Regions from separate parts of the Flavonifractor sp. HCP28S3_F3 genome, predicted to be linked through region 2. Evidence: riboswitches for the same ligand, from Rfam matches in the RefSeq annotation. Region 2 holds a riboswitch; each other region holds the start of a gene.

Region 1 (7,152 bases), on a different contig from region 2:
AGCAGGACGGCTACAAGGTGGCCCCCTTCAAGTCCCAGAACATGGCCCTGAACTCCGCCATCACCCCTGACGGCCTGGAGATGGGCCGGGCTCAGGTGGTGCAGGCCGAGGCGGCCGGGGTGGCCCCCGACGCCCGGATGAACCCCATCCTGCTCAAACCCACCAGCAATGTGGGCTCCCAGGTCATCGTCAACGGTGTGCCCCGGGGCACCATGCCGGCGGGAGAGTACTTCCACTACCGCAAGACGCTCATTCCTGAGGTGATGGCCGCCTATGAGTCCCTCTCGGCGGAGTACGACATCATCGTCATCGAGGGGGCTGGCAGCCCGGCGGAGATCAACCTGCGGCAGGACGACATCGTCAACATGGGCATGGCCAAGCGAGCCAACGCTCCGGTGCTGTTGTGCGGCGATATCGACCGAGGCGGCGTGTTCGCCTCCCTCTACGGCACGGTGAAGCTGCTTGAGCCTGACGAGCAGGAGCTGATAAAGGGTCTGATTATCAACAAATTCCGGGGCGATGTGGAAATTCTCCGTCCCGGCCTGGGCCAGCTGGAGGAGCTCACCGGCAAGCCGGTGCTGGGCGTGGTGCCTATGCTGGACGTGGATGTGGACGATGAGGACTCCCTGTCCACCCGCCTGTCCAAGAGCGGCAAGGTGGGTCTGGTGGATATCGCCGTCATCCGCCTGCCCCGACTTTCCAACTTTACCGATTTCAACCCCCTGGAGCGGATGGACGAGGTCACCCTCCGGTACGTGGGCAGCGTAAAGGAGCTGGGGAACCCCGACCTCATCATCCTTCCCGGTACCAAGAACACCATGGACGACCTGCGTTGGCTGCGGCAGAGCGGCCTGGAGGGCGCCATCCTCAAGCACGCCGCCAAGGGCGGCGCGGTGGTGGGCATCTGCGGCGGCTATCAGATGCTGGGCCAGACCGTCTCCGACCCCGACGGGGTGGAAAGCGGCGGCACCCTCAAGGGCCTGGGTCTGCTGCCCGCCGAGACCATTTTCCAGGGCGAGAAGACCCGCACCCGTGTCACCGGCTCCTTCAAGGGCCTGGAGGGTATCTTTGCGGATCTGAGCGGCGTCCCCTTTGAGGGCTACGAGATCCACATGGGCCGCACCAGCAGCACCGCCCAGCCTCTGGTGGGCTTTACCGACCAGACCGGGGCGTCCCACACCGACGGGCTCACCGCCGGGAACGTGTGGGGCTGCTACGTCCACGGCATCTTCGATAAGGCCGAGTGCGCCGCCGCCCTGGTGAATTGCCTGCTGAAGGCCAAGGGCCTGGATCGGCAGGCGGCCAGCGTGGACTGGCAGGCCTACGCCCAGCTTCAGTACGACAAGCTGGCGGAGGGCCTCCGGGCCAGCCTGGATATGGAACAGATTTACCGCATCCTGAACGGAGAGAGATAATATGAAAAAAGTAGAATTGCAGCGGGTGGCTCCCGCCGATATCGAGGAGCGGAGCATGGAGATCATCGGCCAGGAGCTGGGCGACCGGGTGTTCCCCGCCGACCAGCTGCCCGTCATTAAACGGGCCATCCACACCAGCGCCGACTTTGACTATGCCGACAACCTGGTATTTTCCGACGGAGCGGTGGAAAAGGGCATCGCCGCCATCAAGGGCGGCTGTACCATCGTCACCGACACCCAGATGGCCTTCTCCGGCGTCAACAAGAAGGTGCTGGAGAAGTTCGGCGGGAAAGCGGTGTGCTTTATGTCCGACCCCGACGTGGCCGCTGAGGCCAAGGCACGGGGAGAGACCCGGGCCACCGTGTCCATGGAGCGGGCGGCGGCGCTGGAGGGCCCTGTGATCCTGGCCGTGGGCAACGCCCCCACCGCCCTGGTGCGGGCCTGCGAGCTCATTGAGGAGGGCAAGTGGGCTCCGGCCCTGATCATCGGTGTGCCGGTGGGCTTCGTCAATGTGGTGGAGAGCAAGGAACTGCTCCTCACCATGGACACCCCCCACATTGTGGCCCGGGGCCGCAAGGGTGGCAGCAATATCGCCGCCGCTATCTGCAACGCCCTGCTCTACCAGGCCAGCAACAACGCCCGGGAATGAACACAGGAGGAAGTACCATGGAAGGAAAAGCCCTGCTGGCGGTGTCCTTCGGCACCAGCTATGCCGATACCTTAGAGAAAAATATCGCGGCCATCGAGCGGGACCTGGCCGCCGCCTTTCCGGAGCGTACCCTCCGACGGGCCTTTACCAGCGGCATGATTCTGCGCCGCTGGAAACGGGAGCGGGGTGTGGAGATCGACGACGTGCCCACCGCCTTGGAGCGGCTGGCCGGAGAGGGATATACCGATATCCTGATCCAGCCCACCCACGTGATGAACGGGGAGGAGTACCATAAGCTGGCCGATCAGGCGGAGCAGTTCCGGGGCCGGTTTGACAAGCTGACGGTGGGGGTGCCCCTGCTGACGGCAGCGGAGGACTACCTGGATCTGGGGCGCGCCCTGATGGAGATCCTGCCGCCCAGGAGCGAGGAACGGGCGGTAGTCTACATGGGCCACGGCTCGGAGCATCAGGCCAATTCCGCCTATGCTCTGATGGAGTATGCATTCCACGACCTGGGTCGGAGCGACGTCATTGTAGGCACCGTGGAGGGTTACCCCAACTTTGACGCTGTCCTCCGGCGGCTGAAGGAGCGCCCCCAGGTAAAAGAGGTGGAGCTGCGGCCCCTCATGACAGTGGCCGGTGACCACGCCAAAAACGACCTGGCCGGCGATGAGCCTGACTCCTGGAAAAACATTCTGGAGGGCATGGGCTATCAGACCAGCTGTGTCCTCACCGGTTTGGGCGAATATCCACGGGTACGGGCTATGTTCGTGGAGCACGCCAGACAGGTCCAGGCATAAGCCTGTTGAGATAGATGGGGCCGGGAAAAGGGAAGTCGGGTGCAATTCCCGCGCAGTCCCGCTGCCGTAAGAGAAGAGCCGTCGGGCACCATGTCACTGGGGAGACCTGGGAAGACGCGCGGCGGCAGAGAGGCTCGAGCCGGAAGACCTTGCCCGGTCCGGAGATCCAAATACCTACGAGTGATAGGAAAGGATGAATGATTATGAGACGATCCAAACGAAATCAGATGCTCCTCACGGTGGGGATGCTGGCGGCATTGGCGGGGATGTTCACCGTAAATGCCGGGGCCATGCATATCGCCGAGGGCTACCTGCCGGTAAACTGGTGCCTGCTGTGGGGCGCGGTGTGTATTCCCTTCGTGGTGGCGGGCTTCTTCTCCATTAAGAGACGGATTGAACAGGCACCCCGGGCCAAGATCCTGCTGGCCATGTGCGGAGCGTTCGCCTTTGTGCTGTCCGCGCTGAAAATCCCCTCCTTCAACGGCTCCTGCTCCCACCCCACCGGCGTGGGCCTGGGCGCCATCCTGTTTGGGCCCCTGACTATGGCGGTGCTGGGCCTTATCGTTCTGCTGTTCCAGGCCCTGCTGCTGGCACATGGCGGCCTCACCACCCTGGGGGCCAACACCTTCTCCATGGCCATTGCCGGGCCCATCCTGTCCTGGGTGGTCTACAAGCTGCTGCGCAAGGTCAATGCCCCCGCCGCCGTGGCGGTGTTTGCCGCTGCCGCCCTGGGAGATCTGTTTACTTACGTGATTACCTCCCTCCAACTGGGGATCGTAAACGGCGGTATGGTGAAGTTCCTTACCATCTTCGCCGTCACGCAGATACCTCTGGCCATCGCCGAGGGTCTGCTCACCGTGGTGATCTTCAACGTGCTGGAAAAGTACAGCAAGGCCCAGCTCCAGGAGCTGCGGGTGCTGTGAGGAGGGAACGGACATGAAAGTTTGGCAGAAAAATTTGATCCTTATTCTTCTGGTGATTGCCCTGGCCGCTGTGCCCCTGTGGCTGCTGCCCAACGCCGAGTTCGGCGGGGCCGACGGCGCGGCCGAGGAGGCCATTACAGAGCTGAATCCCGATTATGAGCCCTGGTTCGAGCCCATTCTGGAGCCCGCCAGCGGCGAAGTAGAGTCCCTCCTCTTTGCACTCCAGGCCGCCATCGGCGCGGGCGTTGTGGGCTTTGTACTGGGCCGGTTAACCAAATCCGATAAAAATAAGGGAGAGAAGTGACCATGGGCACCGACCGCTACGCCTATCAGTCCCGGCTGCGCCGGGTTTCCCCCCTGCCCAAGCTGGCGCTGGCGGCGGTGGCTCTGGTGGTGTGCCTGTGCTGCGACAGCGTGTGGGTGGGCCTGACCACGGTGGTGGTGATGGGGATCCTCATTACCGCCCTGGGAGGCCTGCCGGTCAGGGTCTACCTCCACTTCCTGAAGGTGCCTCTGGCCTTCCTGGTGATCGGCGGGATCACGATTTTGATCCACAGCTACCCGGCGGGAACGGTGGTCGTGGCCGCCATCCCGGTGGGAGAGCGGCTGTGGGGCTTTACCGCCGGAGACCTGTACCAGGGAGCCCGGTTGTTCTGCAAAGCCATGGGCGCTGTGGGGTGCATGTACTTCTTGTCCCTCAACACTCCGGTCACAGACCTGACCATGGCGCTGGAGAAGCTCCACGTGCCCCGGCTGCTGGTGGAGCTGATGGAGCTCATTTACCGCTTCATTTTCGTGCTGGCGGAGACGGCGTCCAACATCCGTCTGGCCCAGGAATCCCGTCTGGGCTATCAGGGCTTCCGCCGGTCGGTGCGTTCCCTGGGTGAGCTGTCCTCCATGGTCTTTCTCCGGGCCTGGCGCAAGGCCCAGAGCATTTATACCGCCCTGGAGTCAAGGGGGTATGCCGGCAGTCTCACCACCCTGGCCGGAGACTATACGCCCGGCCTGTGGCTGATCCCGGTGACGGTGGGGGTAGTTGGAGGACAACTGCTCGTGCTATGTTTGGAAAGGATGGCGGTAGGATGAATCCCGCGATCGAAACAAGAGAGCTGTGTTACGCCTATGAGGACGGAACCACCGCTCTGGACCATATTACGCTGTCCGCACAGCGGGGGAGCATCACCGGCATTTTGGGGGCCAACGGGGCGGGAAAATCCACTCTGTTCCTCAACCTCAACGGGGTGTTCACCCCCAAGAGCGGGCAGGTGCTGCTGGACGGGCAGCCAGTGCGCTACGACCGGAAGGGGCTGACCGCCCTGCGCCGGCGGGTGGGCATCGTGTTCCAGGACCCGGACGACCAGCTCTTCTCCGCCGACGTGTATCGGGACGTGTCCTTCGGCGGAGTGAATCTGGGACTGGAGCCGGAGGAGGTCCGCCGCCGGGTGGAGGAGGCCCTGGAGCGTACCGGTACCTCCGGCCTGCGGGACCGACCCACCCACGCCCTGTCCTACGGCCAGAAGAAGCGGGTGGCTATTGCCGGGGTGCTGGTGATGGAGCCGGAGGTGCTCATTCTCGACGAGCCCACCGCCGGACTGGATCCCCAGGGAGTAACGGAGATCATGCGTCTGCTGGTCCAATTGCGGGACAGCCTGGACATGACCATCCTGATTGCCACCCATGATATGGATATCGTCCCCCTCTACTGCGACTACGCCTACCTGCTGGGAGGCGGAAAGGTCCTGCTGGAGGGGACGCCGGAAGACCTGTTTGCAAACCCGGAGGCACTCCGGGCCAATCATTTGCGCCTGCCCCGCATCGCCCATCTGATGGAGGTGCTGCGGCAGGCAGACGGGCTGGATACCCACGGCGCCCCCGCTACCATCGGCGCGGCCCGACGGGAGATCCTGCGCTTGCTCAAGGAGGAAGAAAAGGTATGAATCAGGGGAAACTCTACGGGGTGGGGATGGGTCCCGGCGACCCGGAGCTGCTCACCAAAAAAGCCGAGCGCATCATCCGGCAGTCGCCGGTGCTGGCGGTGCCTGACGCCGGCCGGGGGGAAAAGACCGCCCTGGCCATCGCCGGGGACCTGGCGGAGGGGAAAGAGATGCTGTACTGCGCCGCCCCCATGATCCGGGACGAAGCCGCCCTGGACGCCGCCTATGAACAAAACGCCGACCTGGTGTGCGCCCAGCTGGATCAGGGAAAGGACGTGGCCTTCCTCACCCTGGGAGACCCCACGGTATACTCCACTTATCTCTACCTCCACCAGAAGGTGGCAGCCAGGGGATACGAGGCGGAGATCATTCCCGGTGTGCCCTCCTTCTGCGCCGTGGCAGCCCGGCTGGGCATGGCTCTGTGCGAGAAGAGCGAGCGGCTGCTCATCGTCCCCGCCTCCCACAAGGATATGTCCGACTGCCTGGACCTGGACGCCAACCTGGTGTTTATGAAGGCGGGCAAGGAGATCGGAGCCCTGAAAGATACTCTGGCCCAGAGAGGCCTGCTGGACCGTGCCTCCATGGTGGCCAACTGCGGCATGGAGGGTGAGCTGGTGTGTCCCAAATTCGCCGATATGGAAGACGGCACCGGCTACTTCTCCGTGGTGCTGGTGAAGAAGGGGGAACAGGCGTGAATCTCATCATGGCCGGCCTGGACTGGTACCACGCACCCATCGACCTGCGGGAGGCGCTGTCCTTCACCCGGGGCCAGGTAGTGGAGCTGAACCGCAGGCTGTGGAAGGATCCCAGGATCGAGGGCTGCGCCCTGCTGTCCACCTGTAACCGCACGGAGCTGTACCTGTCTTGCGGCGACGGGGTGGACGTAGATCCGGGGGAGCTGCTGTGCGAGGCCGCCGGTGTGGACCATGCCCGCTTTGCTCAGGTATTTACCATCTGCAAAGGCCGTCAGGCCGCCCGGCGGCTGATGGAGGTGGCCGGAGGGCTCCGTTCCCAAATCTGGGGAGAGGATCAGATCGTCACCCAGGTGAAGGGTGCCATCCAGACCGCCCGGGAGGCGGGTACGGCGGACAGCGTGCTGGAGACCCTGTTCCGTAACGCTGCCGCCGCCGGTAAGGAGATCAAAAGCAAGGTGCGCTTTGTGGGCGTGCCCCGCTCCGCCGCTCAGAGCGGTGTGGAGAAGCTGGCCGCCCATTTGGATGGTCTTGCGGGAAAAAAGGCCCTGGTCATCGGCAACGGGGAGATGGGGCGGCTGGCCGCCGACCTGCTCCACGCCGCCGGGTGCGCCGTCACCGTCACCCTGCGCAGCTACCACCACGGCCAGACCGTGGTGCCCGCCGGGTGCGCCGTGACGGCCTATGAAAAGCGGTACGACGCCATGGAGGGAATGGATCTGGTGCTTTCCGCCACCAC
Region 2 (7,152 bases):
ATGATCGCCACCTATGTGGGTCTGGCCTCCATCTCCTTCATGTGCATGATGTGGCTGCTGCTGCCCTACACCAGCCCCACCATGGTGTGGGGCCTGTCCGGCCAGGGCCTGCGTACCACCATTTCTCTGGACGGCTTCTACGGCGGAACTTTGGCCAACTTCCTGCGGATTCCCATTGACCCGGAGAGCGGCCTGTACTTCCCCACCGGCGCCATCCTGTTCTTCGCCCTGCTGGCCTTTGCCATGTGGGCGTTCCTGCACACCAAGACCGGCACCGCCATGACCGCCGTGGGCTCCAATCCCCAGTTCGCCCGGGCCTCCGGCATCAGCGTGAACAAGATGCGCCTGCTGTCGGTGATCATGTCCACTTGGCTGGGCGCGGTGGGCATCCTGGTCTATCAGCAGGGCTTCGGCTTCATGCAGCTGTATACTGCCCCCAATAATATGACCCTGCCCGCGGTGGCCGCCATCCTCATCGGCGGCGCGGCCGTCAATAAGGCGTCCATCCCCCATGTGATTATCGGCACCATTCTCTATCAGAGCGTAGTCACCCTGACGCCTACCGTCATGACTGCCATGATCCACATGGACGTGAGCGAGGTGGTGCGTATCATCGTCTCCAACGGCATGATCGTCTACGCGCTGACCCGCGTCATTAAGGGGGGGTCAAAATGAAACGGAAACAAACCTCCAAATTCAACTTAAAACGGCTGATTCAGGACAACTCCGTGCCCATCATGTTTATCCTGATCTGCCTGGTCTGCCTGCCTCTGGCGGGCTACTCCCCTGCCTACCTGCTTAACGAGCTGGTCACCCGTATGGGCCGCAACACCTTCCTGATCCTGGCCCTGCTCATTCCCATCATGGCGGGCATGGGCCTGAACTTCGGTATGACTCTGGGAGCCATGGCCGGTGAAATCGCCCTGATCCTGGTGGTTGACTGGCAGATCTGGGGTATCCCCGGCATCATCCTGGCTATGATCATCTCCATTCCCATCTCTATCCTGCTTGGCCTCTTCTGCGGCAATCTGCTGAATAAGGCCAAGGGCCGTGAGATGGTCACCAGCTACTTCATCTCCTACTTTATGAACGGCGTCTACCAGCTGGTGGTGCTGTTCCTGATGGGCTCTGTTATCCCCATCATGCACAACACCCTGAAGCTGCCCCGGGGCTACGGTGTCCGCAACACCGTCAGCCTGCTGAGCATGCGTCAGCAGCTGGACAACCTGCTGGCCATCAATGTGGGCGGCGTCAAGATCCCGGTGCTCACCTTTATCATCATTGCGGTGCTCTGCCTGGTCATCGTCTGGTTCCGGCGCACCAAGCTGGGCCAGGACATGCGTGCGGTGGCTCAGGACATGGAAGTGGCCCGGGACGCCGGCATCAATGTGGACCGCACTCGTATCATCGCCATCGTGATGTCCACGGTGGTGGCGGGCTTCGGCATGATCATCTATCTGCAGAACCTGGGCAACTTCCCCACCTATACCGCCCATGTGCAGATCGGTACCTTCAGCATCGCGGCCCTGCTGGTGGGCGGCGCATCGGTGGAGCGGGCCTCCATCGGCAACGCCTTCCTGGGCGTGTTCCTGTTCCACATGATGTTCATTCTGGCCCCCGAGGCCGGTACCACCATCACCGGCGACTCCATGATCGGTGAGTATTTCCGTACCTTCGTGTCCTACGGCGTTATCACCGTGGCCCTCATCATGTATGAGACCAGAAAGCGCCGGGTCAAGAGCCAGACCGGCTATCTGCTGGCCCTGGCCCAGAAGGAAGAGGAGGCGAGGGCAAAATGAAAAGCCGCAGACTGCTCTTCCGGATCCTGCTGATTGTGGTGCTGGTGGCTATTGCCGGCGTAATGATGGTCATTGGCCGTGGACACACGGTATACTTTGACAACAAGACCGTGGAGTATCAGGGCACCACCTACGAGGCGCCTTACAAGATCGAGATCCATGTGGGCAACAACGCCGATGGCGATGCCCTCTCCAAGCTCTACGAGAACGAGCGGGCCTCGGCCGACCAGATCGGCCAGAAGATCACCGTTACTCTGATCGTCACCCAGGAGAAGGGCGGCGATGAGGAGGCACCGGTGACCTACACCATCCCTCTGCCTTACGGCATGGACGGTCCCATCATCAACCTGCCCGCCTACCTGGCCGGGCTGCCGGAGGAGGCTTACCTCTCCGAGTTTATCCCCGTTGTTACCGAAGAGCCCGAGGAGACCGTGGTCATTGACGACGGCATGGGCATGGGCGATTTCTGATCGTACAAAAGCGACCCTGTCTGCATGAAGCAGACAGGGTCGCTTTATCTTTGAGTTGTACCTGTGAGTTTGGATGCAGGTTCTATAAAAGGCAAGCACTTCCATCTGTCCAAATTTGCACCAGTGTGGTATGATACAGGAGAACCCGCAGACCAATTCCGGTTCGTATGGAAGAAAAAGAGGCCGTCCATCTGGCCTTGTTTGGTAAAAATATGGTTTTTGCCTGAAATCTGCCAAAAAGGGCTGTCAAAACTGAGGCTGATGAGTTATATTTTTGCCGATAGCAAAGACCTGCCTTTGTGCTGCCTCCTGTTCCGGTAGAGGCGCCAGGGCCTGATGATGATAGCAATGTGTGAAAGGAAGGTTCATGATGGCACGTGAAAAAGCGGATTCCATGAACGTAAAGAAGACCGCATCCAAAAAGAAAACTGAGACTGCGGCGTCGAAGACTACTCCCGCAGTGGGAAAAGCTGCCCCCGTAGTGGAAAAGGCCGCTCCCGTGGAGGAGAAGGCTGCCCATGTGGTGGAGAAGGCTGCCCCTGTGGTGGAGAAGGCCGATCCTGTAGTGGAGAAGGCCGCTCCCGTGGAGGAGAAGGCCGCCCCCGTAGTGGAGAAGGCCGCCCCCGTAGTGGAAAAGGCCGCCCCCGTAGTGGAAAAGGCCGCCCCCGTAGTGGAGAAGGCCGCCCCCGTAGTGGAGAAGGCCGCCCCCGTGGTGGAGAAGGCCGCCCCCGTGGTGGAGAAGGCTGCCCCTGAGGTGGAAAAGGCTGCTCCCGCCGAGGAAAAGGCGGAGCCCACGCCCAAAAAGACGACCAGAAAGAAGGCTGCTCCCGCAGCCAAGAAGACCGCCGCTGCGGAGAAGAAAACTGCTTCTGCCCCGAAGAAGACGGCTGCTGCCAAGAAGAGCTCTGCTGTGAAGAAAGCTGCCCCTGTTGAGGAAAAGACCGCTCCCGTTGAGGAGAAGACAACTCCTGTGGTGGAGGCTGCTCCCGTGGAGGAGAAGGCTGCCCCTGTGGTGGAGACCGCACCTGTGCAGGAAGTGCCCAACCTGCCCCGCCGGAGCGTGGCATTCATCGGTTCGGAGTGTCATCCCTTTGTCAAGACGGGAGGCCTGGGGGATGTAATGTACGCTCTGCCCCGGGAGCTGGCCCGGCTGAACTGTGACGTCCGGGTGATTCTGCCCCGCTATGCCTGCATCCCTCAGGAGTATCAGAACAAAATGGTCTACCGGGGCGAGTTCTACATGGACCTGGGCAAGACCGGACGCAATTACTACGTGGGGATCATGGAGTACATCTGGGACGGCGTCGTGTACGACTTCATCGACAATGAGGAGTTCTTCTCCTGGGGCAACCCCTACACCAATCTGGTGGACGACATCCCCAAGTACTGCTTCTTTAGCAAGGCCGCTCTGGCTGCCCTGAACTATATGAACTGGATTCCCGACGTGGTCCACTGCCACGACTGGCAGGCCGCTCTGGTGCCGGTGTATCTGCGCACCCTGTTCAAGGATTCCCCGGTTGGCCGCGCCAAGTCGGTCATCACCATCCACAACCTCCGCTTCCAGGGTGTGTACAACATCCCCACCATCCAGTACTGGTCCGGCCTGCCTGACGAGGCGTTCGGCATGGGCGCTCTGAAGCAGGACTGGGTGGAGGCCAACATGCTCAAGGGCGGCCTGGCCTACGCCGACCGCATCACTACCGTCAGCGGTACCTACGCCTGGGAGATCCAGACCAGCGAATATGGCGAGCGGCTGGAGGACCACCTGCGCTATCACAGCGGCAAGCTTCGGGGCATCGTCAACGGCATTGACTACGACATGTGGAACCCGGAGACCGATCCCGCCCTGGCGGAAAACTACGGCCTGGGCAACGTGCTGGACCACAAGATGGCCAACAAGCTGGCTCTCCAGAAGGAACTGGGCCTGGAGCAGGATACTGGTAAGTTTGTCATTGGCCTGATCTCCCGTCTTACCAATCAGAAGGGGCTGGACCTGGTCAACGCCATCATTCCCCAGGTGCTGGACGGCAACACACAGGTGGTGGTTCTGGGTACCGGTGACAAGCAGTACGAGGACGCCTTCCGGGGCTACGAGGGAGCCTACAAGGGTACCTTCAGCGCCTGCATTCAGTATGACGAGGGGAGAGCTCACCGCATCTACGCCGGTGCTGACGCCCTGCTGGTGCCCTCCCGCTTTGAGCCCTGCGGACTGACCCAGCTCAACGCCATGCACTACGGCACCCTGCCCATTGTCCGGGAGACCGGCGGACTGAAGGACACCGTGGAGCCCTACAACGAGTTCAACGGCGAGGGCAACGGCTTTACCTTTGACCGGTATGACGCGGGCCTGCTGCTGGGCGCCATCAACCGGGCCAAGACCCTCTACTTCAACAACCGCTATCACTGGGACGAGGTGGTCCAGCGGGATATGGCGAAGGACGTCTCCTGGGAGCGGTCGGCCAGACAGTACAAGGACCTGTATCTGGAACTGACTCAGTGGTAAGACGCTGAACGCTGACATAATACACGTAAAAAACCTGCCGCAGATCATCTGCGGCAGGTTTTTTGTATCAACGTGCCTTCAGGACTTTGCTTCCGGTGTGACCGAGCGGGATGGGGAAATACGGTCTGCCTGCCGGAAGGCGCTGCCCAGAGAGCCAAAGGAGGCGGCCAATCCCATGCGCAGATAGGGGGGCAGCTCCTCCCGCAGCGGCATGCGTCCCAGTCGGGTGCGCAGAGCCTCCAGCACCGCCAGCTGAGCCTGCTGCTCCGGCGTTAGGGGAAGCACCGGCTGAGACGGGCGAGCAGTTCTCGGCTGAGGCCGCTTTGCCCAGTCGCGGAAGGGATGCCGCTGTGTCTTTTTTTGCATGGTGTGCTCCTCCTTTCGTCCGTATGCCCGCCGGGGCAATAAAAAAGTCCGCTTTCCGGAGAAAGCGGACTGCCAGGCTGTCAAAGCGCGACAACGCTGGACAGGCCTCTTTCTGCGGAAGATTCCCATCCGCCCGTTCCAAGCAGGTTTCCTGGCTCACGGCTCCACGCTTGCCGCGCCTTCTCGTCCCGTGGGCGGGACAATGGCGGTGCTGCGGCTCGCTCCCCGTTTACAGTGACCGGATCGCTCGGGATTTACACCCGATTCCCTTTTCACCCAGCAGAACTGGGCACTTGGAGGGCTGTTTTATCTTTAAATCCATTCTAAGGGATGGGACTGGTGCTTGTCAAGGCCCACGAGCACCGAGCACATATGTATGCCGGAAGCGGGCGGGCGCCTTGGCGTCCGCCCGCTTCTGTTCCAGTCACTTGACCAGTTCGTTATACAGTCCTCTGGGGGTATAGGTGGTGTGGAGCAGCTCATGGGACCTGTGACCGCAGGGCTGGCCCAGGTACTCCTCATACAGCTTCAGCAGATCGGGGTTCTCGTGGCTCTTACGGAGGGTCTTGGACTCGTCCTCGCTGTACAGGGCCCGCATCCGCTTCTCCCGGTAGCCCTCCTCCCGGTTCCGGGGCTGGCCACCGCCGTTAATACAGCCGCCGGGACAGCCCATGACCTCGATAAAGTGGTAGGGGGAGGTGCCTGCCGCTACGTCCCGCATGAGGATGTCCGCCCCCTTCAGGCTGGAAGTGACCGCAATGCGGGCGGTGACGCCCTCCAGGAAGGAGTACTCGGGCAGCACGTTCTCAAAGGTCACTGCCGCCTCCTTTACCAGCTCCAGGCCCACAATGGGGGCCACGTGGAGGCCGTCGAAGGGCAGCTCCCGACCGGTGGTCAGCTCGTACACGGTGCGCAGGGCGGCCTCCATCACGCCGCCGGTGACGCCGAAAATGTCGGCAGCGCCGGAGCACAGGCCCAGGGGATCGTCAAACTTCTCGTCGGGCAGGTTAACAAAGTCGATGCCGGCGGATTTAATCATCCGGGCCAGCTCCCGGGTGGTGAGCACCGCGTCCACGTCCCGGCGGCCCACCACCTCCATCTCCGGACGCTGGATCTCGTACTTCTTGGCGGTGCAGGGCATGACGGAGATCATGTAGATGTCAGCCGGGTCGATGCCCACCTTTTCCGCGTAGAAGGACTTCACCAGGGCCCCCATCATGGTGTGGGGGGACTTGCAGGTGGACAGGTGGTCCAGCTCATTGGGGAAGGCGTGCTCGATGTGCTTGATCCAGCCGGGGGAGCAGGAGGTGAGCATAGGCAGCACCGCATCCCCGCCGGTGAGGGCAGACTTCAGCCGCTGGAGCAGTTCGGTGCCCTCCTCCAGGATGGTCAGGTCGGCGGCAAAGTCGGTATCGAATACGTGGTCAAAGCCCAGGGCGTGGAGGGCGGCGGCGATCTTGCCGGTGCAGCGGGTGCCGGTGGGCATCCCGAACTCCTCGCCCAGAGCGGCACGGACCGCGGGGGCCACCTGGATGACGGTGACCTTCTTCTCATCCTCCAGGGCCCGCCAGACAGGCTGGATGGCGTCGGTCTCGGTCAAAGCCCCGGTGGGGCAGACGGAGACGCACTGGCCGCACATAGCGCAGGCGGTGGAGTTGAGGGGCAGGCCCATGGCGGGGGAGATGACGGTGTCAAAGCCCCGGTTCTGGGCGTTGATGGCCCCCACCTCCTGGATCTGGTTACAGACCGTGACGCACCGGCGGCACAGGATGCACTTGGAGGTGTCCCGGGTGATGGAGGGGGACACGTCCACATGGCAGGGACCCATCTCGCCGGAAATGCGGGCTTCGGTGACTCCCAGCTCCTGGCCCAGAGCCTGGAGCTCGCAGCTCTGGTTCCGGGAACAGGACAGGCAGTCCTTGGGGTGGTTGGAAATCAGCAGTTCGTATAGCATCTTCCGCTTGGCTCTTACCTTGGGGCTGTTGGTGTGGATCACCATGCCCTCCCTGGCCTT
Region 3 (7,152 bases), on a different contig from region 2:
TGACCTTGGCACTGCCGTTCTTGTCCGGCTTGATCTCCGGGGTAATGGTGCTGGTACCGCCCTCTTCCGGCTTGCCGGTCTGTCCGGCATTGGGATCGTCCCCCAGATCCACACCCAGGTTGGTGGTGTAGCGCCACTTGATGACCTCGCCGCCGGTGAGGGTGTAGCGGCTGCATCCGTAGTCGGGATAGACGCCGTTTACGCTGTACTTCCAGCCGCTGCCGGAGCCATGGTCAAACTCTCCGTCGCCGTCAATGGACTCTACATAAACACTGTTATACTGGCTGTTATTGCTGTACTGATACTTGATCCCGCGCCGATCCATCTCCCGCTTAAGTACATCCCACACGGTTTCACCTTTGACGATCTCCACCTCGGTGGGACTCAGGACATAGCCTTTATTGATGGTCAGCTTGTCGATGGAGAGGGTGACGGTGGCCTTGTCCTCGGGCTTGATCTCTCCGGCCTTGGTAACGGTGATGGAGGCCGTGGCAGTCTTGTTGCCGTCCGCCGTGGTGACGGTGATGGTAGCGGTGCCTTCTGCCACGCCGGTGACCAGGCCGGTTTTGCTGACAGTGGCCACCTCCGGCTTGCTGCTGGAGAAGGTAACATTCTTGTTTGCCGCCGTGGCGGGAATGACCAGGGCATTGAGCTGTGCCGTCTTGCCGGTCTCGATCTTTGCGCTGGTGGGAGTCAGAGTCACGCCGGTGACCGTCGTGCCGCCGCTGCTGCCGAAGGTCACGTCATTCATGTCATACAGGCTGTTCCCTCTGGGGTTTGCATAGAACCGGCTGAGGGCCGCCAGGGTGTAGAGAGCCTGCTCGGTAGCCATGCCGTCAGAGCCACCGTTCATGGAGTGGCGGAAGGAGCCGTCCTCCAAAGCGTACATCAGCAGGCCGTCCACCAGGCTGGAGCCCACTTTGATGAAGCGCTCGTCCTGATCCGGGTCGATGCCCAGGGTGCACAGGGCCACGATCACCTGGCTGGTGGCCTCCGGATTGCCGTAGGAACCGTCGGTGCCTTGGGCCTGGGACAGGTGGGTCACCGACTTGTCCACGGCCTCTTTTACATCCTCACGGGTATTGTAATAAGGGGCCAGAGCCTGGAGGGCCATGCCGGTGATGTCTACATCAAAGGACGGGCCGCTGAGGCCGAAGCCGCCTTCCTCGGCCTGATAGACGCCCAGCAGCTTATCGATCATCTGCTGTTCGGTCATGGTAACGGATTCTGGGCGGGATTCCTTCAGGCTGGCATGAGCATTGATGGCCAGCAGGGCGTAAATCAGCTCATTGGAGCCCTGCATATCGCCCAACACAGCTCCATTCCAATAGGTTTCCTTGTTCCAGCTGTAATCCAACAAATTGACGCCGCCCACATCGGTGGGATCCTTACCGATGGCGGTCAGAGCCAGGGCCAGCCGCTGGGTCTCGGTGATCTTATTGTCCCAGGGGCGGGAGCTTACCTTTTTCTGCTCCTGCACCTTTTCATAGGCGGAGGCATAGTAGGTCTCATAGAAATTTTCGGGCACTTCGATGCCTGCCCGGGCCAAGCCCAGGATGCTCCACTCCTGAAGGAAGGCAGGAGCGTTGTTCAGGGCATTGAGCTGGTATGCGCCGGTCTTGGCCAGGGCATCGGCCACCTGCTCCTCTACCGGTTTGTTGAGGGCGGGGTCGCCGGCCTTCACATGAACCGTGAGTTCAATGGTTTTGGTGCCGTTGGTGGTATCCTTGGCGGTGCCTTTGAGGGTGACGGTTCCTTCCTTTACGCCCTTGATGAGCCACTGGTCGTTGGAAACAGTGCCCTCTTCCAGGGAGAAGTCTTCATCGCCCTGCATGATGACGGGATAGCTGCGGTAGGCAAGCACCTGGCCTTCGCCGCTCTGCTCCCAGGTCATGTAGCTCTCGGAGACGTGGAGACCCTTGGGATACTTCTCCGGCCATTTGGTATCGTTCTCGCCGGTGAAAATCAGTCCGGCGTCGATGGTCTCACCCACCTTGACGGTCAGTTCTGTTTTCTCCGCAGTCAAGGATTGCAGGGGATTGAGGTAGTTCAGCGTTACTTCCCTGGTATCCGTAAACTGTTTATCCAGTTTGGGATCTTTGGTAGTGACGGTGACGTTGACCATCCCTGCCTTCATGGGAATCAGGTTTTGTACCAGAGCGCTCTGGAATTCCATAATGGTTTTGTCGCTTGTGGTGACATCGTAGCTGCCGGCATAGGTAGCCCCTTCGGGCTCCACCTGGGCCATATGCTCCTCGCTGCCCACAATTGCTTCTCCATTTTCATCCACATGGCGCAGCGGGTTGAAGCTGGCCTCGCCGGGGGTGCCGTTCTGTCCGACGGAGTTGGGACTGCGGCGGTGAATGGTATATTCTCCCTCAAACAGGCACTTGATGCCGGTGGCTGCTGTGTAGCCGGCCGTTACCCGGACGGCGGCGGAGACGCCGTTGAGGGACGCCGTCAGGTTGGCAGTTCCTTCTTTATAGATGGTCACCCAGGCATCGGAATCCACATGGATCGCACTTGAATTACTGCTCTCCCAATCGAAGAGTCCGTAATAAACCGGGATCTCCTTTCCTTCTACCGATACATAGGGAACCAGCTCAAAGCCCTGGCTGCCCTCCACCGCATAGGTCTTATTGGTATAGTCCTCGCCGCCAATCTTCAGCTTCAGATCAAAATAGCTGGGCACCTTGGCCTCGATCTGGAAGGACTGGAGCTCCTTTCGCGGCGCACCTTCTGTCCCCTTCAAGAACGCCGTGACCGTCACCGTACCGGCATCGCGCACCCATACTCTGGTCTGCTCCGAGTCTTTGTCATAATATACCATGATGGGGGCATCGGTGGCGTGTGAGGGGGTCTCCCACTCCAGCTGATCGCCCTGGTAGCCGTCAATGGTCAGCGCGGCTACATCGCCGCCCTGCTCGCCGAATACGCTTACCTTCAGCACATCATCCGGCTCTTCAATCGAGGCAGTTTCCTCGGTAATCAGGTTTGTAACGGTTACAGCCTTGAAGTCGGGCTTGACATACTCCTGCTCCTCCCCCAGCCAGGGAAGGCCCTTGTCACTCTGGTGCCACTCCATGCCGCCATAGCGGTGTGTGTTGAGCATGGCGCGGAAGCTGTCCTCTTTTTGCTTGGCGACGTCCTGACTGTCCACCATGGAAGTACCGGTATCAGTGCCAATTGCTTTTCCCTCCGGCCAGTAGCTGTGGAGAATATGTCCGCCGTTTCCGGTCATTACCAGCCCGCCGGAGCCGCTGCCGCCGGGCATTTGATACACATAGCAGTTGGCAATGACAGAGCCGGAGAACATCGTTCCCACAAGACCGCCATATTGGGTGTCCGCCCAGGAATAGCAGTTGATCAGCTTACCATAGAGCTTATCCACCAGGGGCACATTGGTGATGCTGCCGTTGGCACCCAGGTTCTGAATCACGCCGCTGGGGCCAAGGGTGTTGATGACAGGATTCGGATACTTGTCTGCACCTGCAAAGGTTACGGTAAAGCCATTGCCGTCCAGCACACCATTGAAAGGCTTGATTTGGGTACCAAACGGATCGTAAGTACCCACATAGTCCACAATGTCGTTTTTCAGTTTATAGTAGCCGGCGCCGCCTTTTGTCGAAAGCTCCGCCAGCTCCTCGGCTGTGGAAATCATCGTCCACTCCTGGCCCTCCGGCAGCTCCGTCACCGCAGCCGGATCTGCGATCTCAACCAGAGCGTCGACAGCGTTTTTCAGGGAAGCAGTCTGCTCGGCCAGCTTTTCCGCAGTAGCGGCTGGATTCTGTAAAAGGTTTTTGGCAGGCTTGAGGGCTGCCTGTACGGCAGACCAGCTGGCATCGGTATACCGGCCCTTTTCACTGGGCACTTTTGCGATCTCGTCCTGAAGGGCCACACGTTCCGCCGCCGTTGCCGTGGTGCGGTCGGGAACTAAGCCGTCAATTGCCGCCTGCAAATCCTTCCTTGCCCCATCAATGGCGGCCTGGGTGGCGTCTGCATTGTCCAGAACGGCTTTTGCCTTGTCACGGGCAGCCACAAAGGCCTCCCAACTCTCAGATGTATAAGTAACATCTTCTTCGTCAGGAACGGCATTTGTATTGTCCTTTACCCTGTCGTACAGCTCCTGAAGTGCCGTGCGATCCGCCGCAGGTTTCTCTGAAGCAATCGGCTTGGGCACGCCGCCCTCGTCCATAGCCCAGTACAGCAGCCCGGCCTCGTGGACAGCGTTCAGCTGCGCCATGGCATACGGATATTCGTCAGCATTGATTTTCTTGTTGTTCGTATCGGTAAAGTCGCCATTGTATACAGCGTCATAGAGGGTATAATAGCAGTTTTCAATGACAGGCAGACCGGTCGCCTCACCAACAAAGCCGGAGTCGGCGTTATCCGTTGTAGAGAGGCAGTTTTTAATGGTGCCGCCAGCCATGGTGCCAACAAACCCGGCAAAGCACCACGCGGTATAATCATATCCGGCCCCAGACCAGCAGTTATTCACTGTTCCGCCTGTCTGTGTGCGGGCCAGCGCACCTACGGTATCGTCCTCGCCTGCTACTTCACCGTCCAGGCAGAGGTTCTGTACGGTGCCGCTCAGGGTGTTAAACAGCGGCTGGCCGGCCACAGTAATGGTGTAGCCATTACCGTCCAGGGTTCCGGAAAAGTCAATGGCTGTCCATCCGCTCAGTTCAATATCCGCTGTCAGGACATAGCTGCCGTCAGTCATTCCGGCCAGGTCCTCCTGGCTGGACACCTCTGTTACGCCCTCCGCCGCCAGTACACCGCTGGGCAGCAATCCCAGTACCATGACAAACACCAGCAGCAGGCTCAATACTCGTTTCTTCATATTTGCTCCGTCTCTCCTTTTGAGTGTCGCTCTGCCAGGGCATAAAAAATGCCGTGACAGATCCCAATGATCGCCACAGCCGTGTTCCCATGGTCGGGTCGCATTTCGACGACCCTTTGCATTCCTTGTAGGTCTTCTGACTTGCGCTTCCGGAGAAATTCCCCACAACGCCGGATCTGCCTTCCCAGGTCTCCCCAGTGACTGACTTTCGTCAACGATCCGGTGTCTCGGCGCTTACAGCGGCGGTTACCGTTCGGGACTTGCACCCGATTCCCTTGTTCATCCCTCCCTCTGCTTCCGCCGAGACAGGGCCACAACAAATGCTCTATTTACTTGTCAGTTATCCATCTTCGCCTCCTGCCATTTCTCAAAATGCTCCGCGGCGGCAATTACGTTCTCCCACGAACGGAATCGCTCACAGAGGATCTTCGCCTGCGGTACATCACGTTTGCGCGGCGGGTATCCAAGGCGGCATCTGCGGCGGGTCACATCCTCCAGAGCACCGCAGATCTCCGGCTCCTCCGCCAGCATCTGTGACCAATCCGGCATAATCAAATCCGGTGTTGGCAATCGCCGCATCCCGGCTGCCCGCAGTGCGCCTGGCCAGGTACCAAACCGCGCTTTCAGGTAGATGCGATACAGAGAAAAGACCTCATCCTGTGTGGGCGCACGTCCCAGGCGTGACGCCGCATCGTGCAGAACAGCCAGCAAATCCTCGTCGGAATAACTGGCATAGACCGCCCTGCCAAGCCCACTGGACAGCGTAAGAGATGTATAAGGGTGCTTTTCGCCGTTGTCTGCGTACTCTGGTGGAGCTTGCTGTGCCCATTTCTGTATCAAATTGCGATATTGTTCTGCCTCTTGCGGCGTAAGCCTGGCTGGGCGAGCCTGTCTTCGCTTGCTGACGGTCTTCACCCCCTTCCGGTTTCGGGATCTGCTGCCGGTTCAGAAAACAAAAAGCCGGCAGACAATGGTGTCTGCCGGCAAAAAGCAGATATCCATTGCCGATCCCTGCAAATCGAGCGTTTGCACATCAAAAATGTACAAAAACCCTGGCCATCCCCATACATGGGCATGGCTGCAAAAATCGGCAATGGATACCACCTTGATCAATTACCATGGAACAGGCTGACAATCCTGGCTTATGGCCGGAGCCAAATACAGTAGAGGTAAGACTGCGCCGGATTCTCACCGGCTTGTCAGTTGGCATATGTCAAGCATATGACCTGTTCACGAAAATATTCTATCCGCTTTTTATGACGTTGTCAAGGGAATCCGAAGACAAGGATACCTATGGCAGCCCTTGTCTTCAACTGCCGACTTTTGCCGGGCTGGTTCTTTGGGTCAAACTTGCTGTTTCCTCAGGATCGGACTTCCGGGATCCACAGCTGGGGATGCTGTGGATCCCGGAGATCCTTGAGAGGGAAGTATGCTTCAACGAGGAGGCAGTTACTTTGCCAGTTCCTCGCCAAAACGCATCAGAATCATGGCCACTTCGGCCCGAGTAGCGGTGCCTTGCGGCACAATAGTGGTTGCGGTACGCCCGGTGATCAGCCCCTCCGCGTATGCCCAGCGCAGAGCCTCAACTGCCCAGTCGCTGGCGTTCCCGGCGTCAGTGAATGCCGAGAGATCACCAGCTGCGGCTGTATCATGCTTCATAAACTTGGCGTAACGGTAAAGCATAACGACCAGCTGCTCCCTGGTGATACTGTCAGTGCCACCGAACAGACCATTTCCGTAACCTGTGACGATGCCGTTCCCATTGGCCCAGGCTACGGCGTTAGTATACCAGGTATCCGGCGCCACATCGGTGAAGGCCGGGGCTTTACCGTCTCCGGCGGGCGAGCCCGCCAGGCGGTACAGCACGGCAGCCAGCATGGCGCGGCTCATCTCCGCGTCAGGGGAGAAGGTTGTTGTACTGGTGCCGTTGAACAGGCCGTTTTTATAGACGTACTGAACCGCCTCAAAATACCAGGCATCCTTATCCACATCCGTGAAAGGCAGACCGGCATCCAGAGCCGCGAAAGCCGCCTCAGCCTCTGTCAGTACGTTGTAGTTGCGAACCAGCTTCTTCTGGGTGTCGGTCAAGGCATCATATGCTTTCCGGGCCGCTTTGATCTTATCGCCGCTGTCCTTGGTAACAGTTCCGATGGCGTTGATGAGTTTTTCCACCGCCTGGGCCGCTTTCTGGTTATCGTCATAGCCGTGAGTTCCGGGAACTGTATGGTAGTCACCGGTATAGAAGAAGGTGATTTTATCGCCGTCGCTCAGGTAATACTGGTTCAGCGTTATCTCCGGCAGTGTACCGT

Evidence for each region. Region 2 has a riboswitch for cobalamin ahead of ACTNB1_RS02725 (hypothetical protein). Riboswitches for the same ligand answer to the same signal wherever they lie in the genome.
Region 1: linked by a shared signal. The riboswitch ahead of ACTNB1_RS04120 (energy-coupling factor ABC transporter permease) and the one ahead of ACTNB1_RS02725 (hypothetical protein) in region 2 are both predicted to bind cobalamin.
Region 3: linked by a shared signal. The riboswitch ahead of ACTNB1_RS09410 (S-layer homology domain-containing protein) and the one ahead of ACTNB1_RS02725 (hypothetical protein) in region 2 are both predicted to bind cobalamin.

The regions. Positions count from the first base shown of each region.
Region 1 covers NZ_JBQHUF010000003.1:27,293-34,444, forward strand. The annotation lists gene ACTNB1_RS04105 (cobyric acid synthase) at 1-1,415, shown strand, start outside; gene ACTNB1_RS04110 (precorrin-8X methylmutase) at 1,417-2,064, shown strand; gene ACTNB1_RS04115 (sirohydrochlorin cobaltochelatase) at 2,082-2,864, shown strand; cobalamin riboswitch at 2,841-3,034, shown strand; gene ACTNB1_RS04120 (energy-coupling factor ABC transporter permease) at 3,068-3,787, shown strand; gene ACTNB1_RS04125 (energy-coupling factor ABC transporter substrate-binding protein) at 3,801-4,091, shown strand; gene cbiQ (cobalt ECF transporter T component CbiQ) at 4,094-4,873, shown strand; gene ACTNB1_RS04135 (ATP-binding cassette domain-containing protein) at 4,870-5,724, shown strand; gene cobI (precorrin-2 C(20)-methyltransferase) at 5,721-6,416, shown strand; gene ACTNB1_RS04145 (NAD(P)-dependent oxidoreductase) at 6,413-7,152, shown strand, end outside.
Region 2 covers NZ_JBQHUF010000002.1:10,917-18,068, forward strand. The annotation lists gene ACTNB1_RS02705 (ABC transporter permease subunit) at 1-675, shown strand, start outside; gene ACTNB1_RS02710 (ABC transporter permease) at 672-1,799, shown strand; gene ACTNB1_RS02715 (DUF6672 family protein) at 1,796-2,269, shown strand; gene ACTNB1_RS02720 (glycogen synthase) at 3,306-4,772, shown strand; gene ACTNB1_RS02725 (hypothetical protein) at 4,851-5,138, opposite strand; cobalamin riboswitch at 5,263-5,448, opposite strand; gene ACTNB1_RS02730 (NADH-dependent [FeFe] hydrogenase, group A6) at 5,563-7,152, opposite strand, start outside.
Region 3 covers NZ_JBQHUF010000009.1:45,231-52,382, forward strand. The annotation lists gene ACTNB1_RS09410 (S-layer homology domain-containing protein) at 1-4,843, opposite strand, end outside; cobalamin riboswitch at 4,953-5,177, opposite strand; gene ACTNB1_RS09415 (homing endonuclease associated repeat-containing protein) at 5,180-5,758, opposite strand; cobalamin riboswitch at 5,953-6,088, opposite strand; gene ACTNB1_RS09420 (S-layer homology domain-containing protein) at 6,293-7,152, opposite strand, start outside.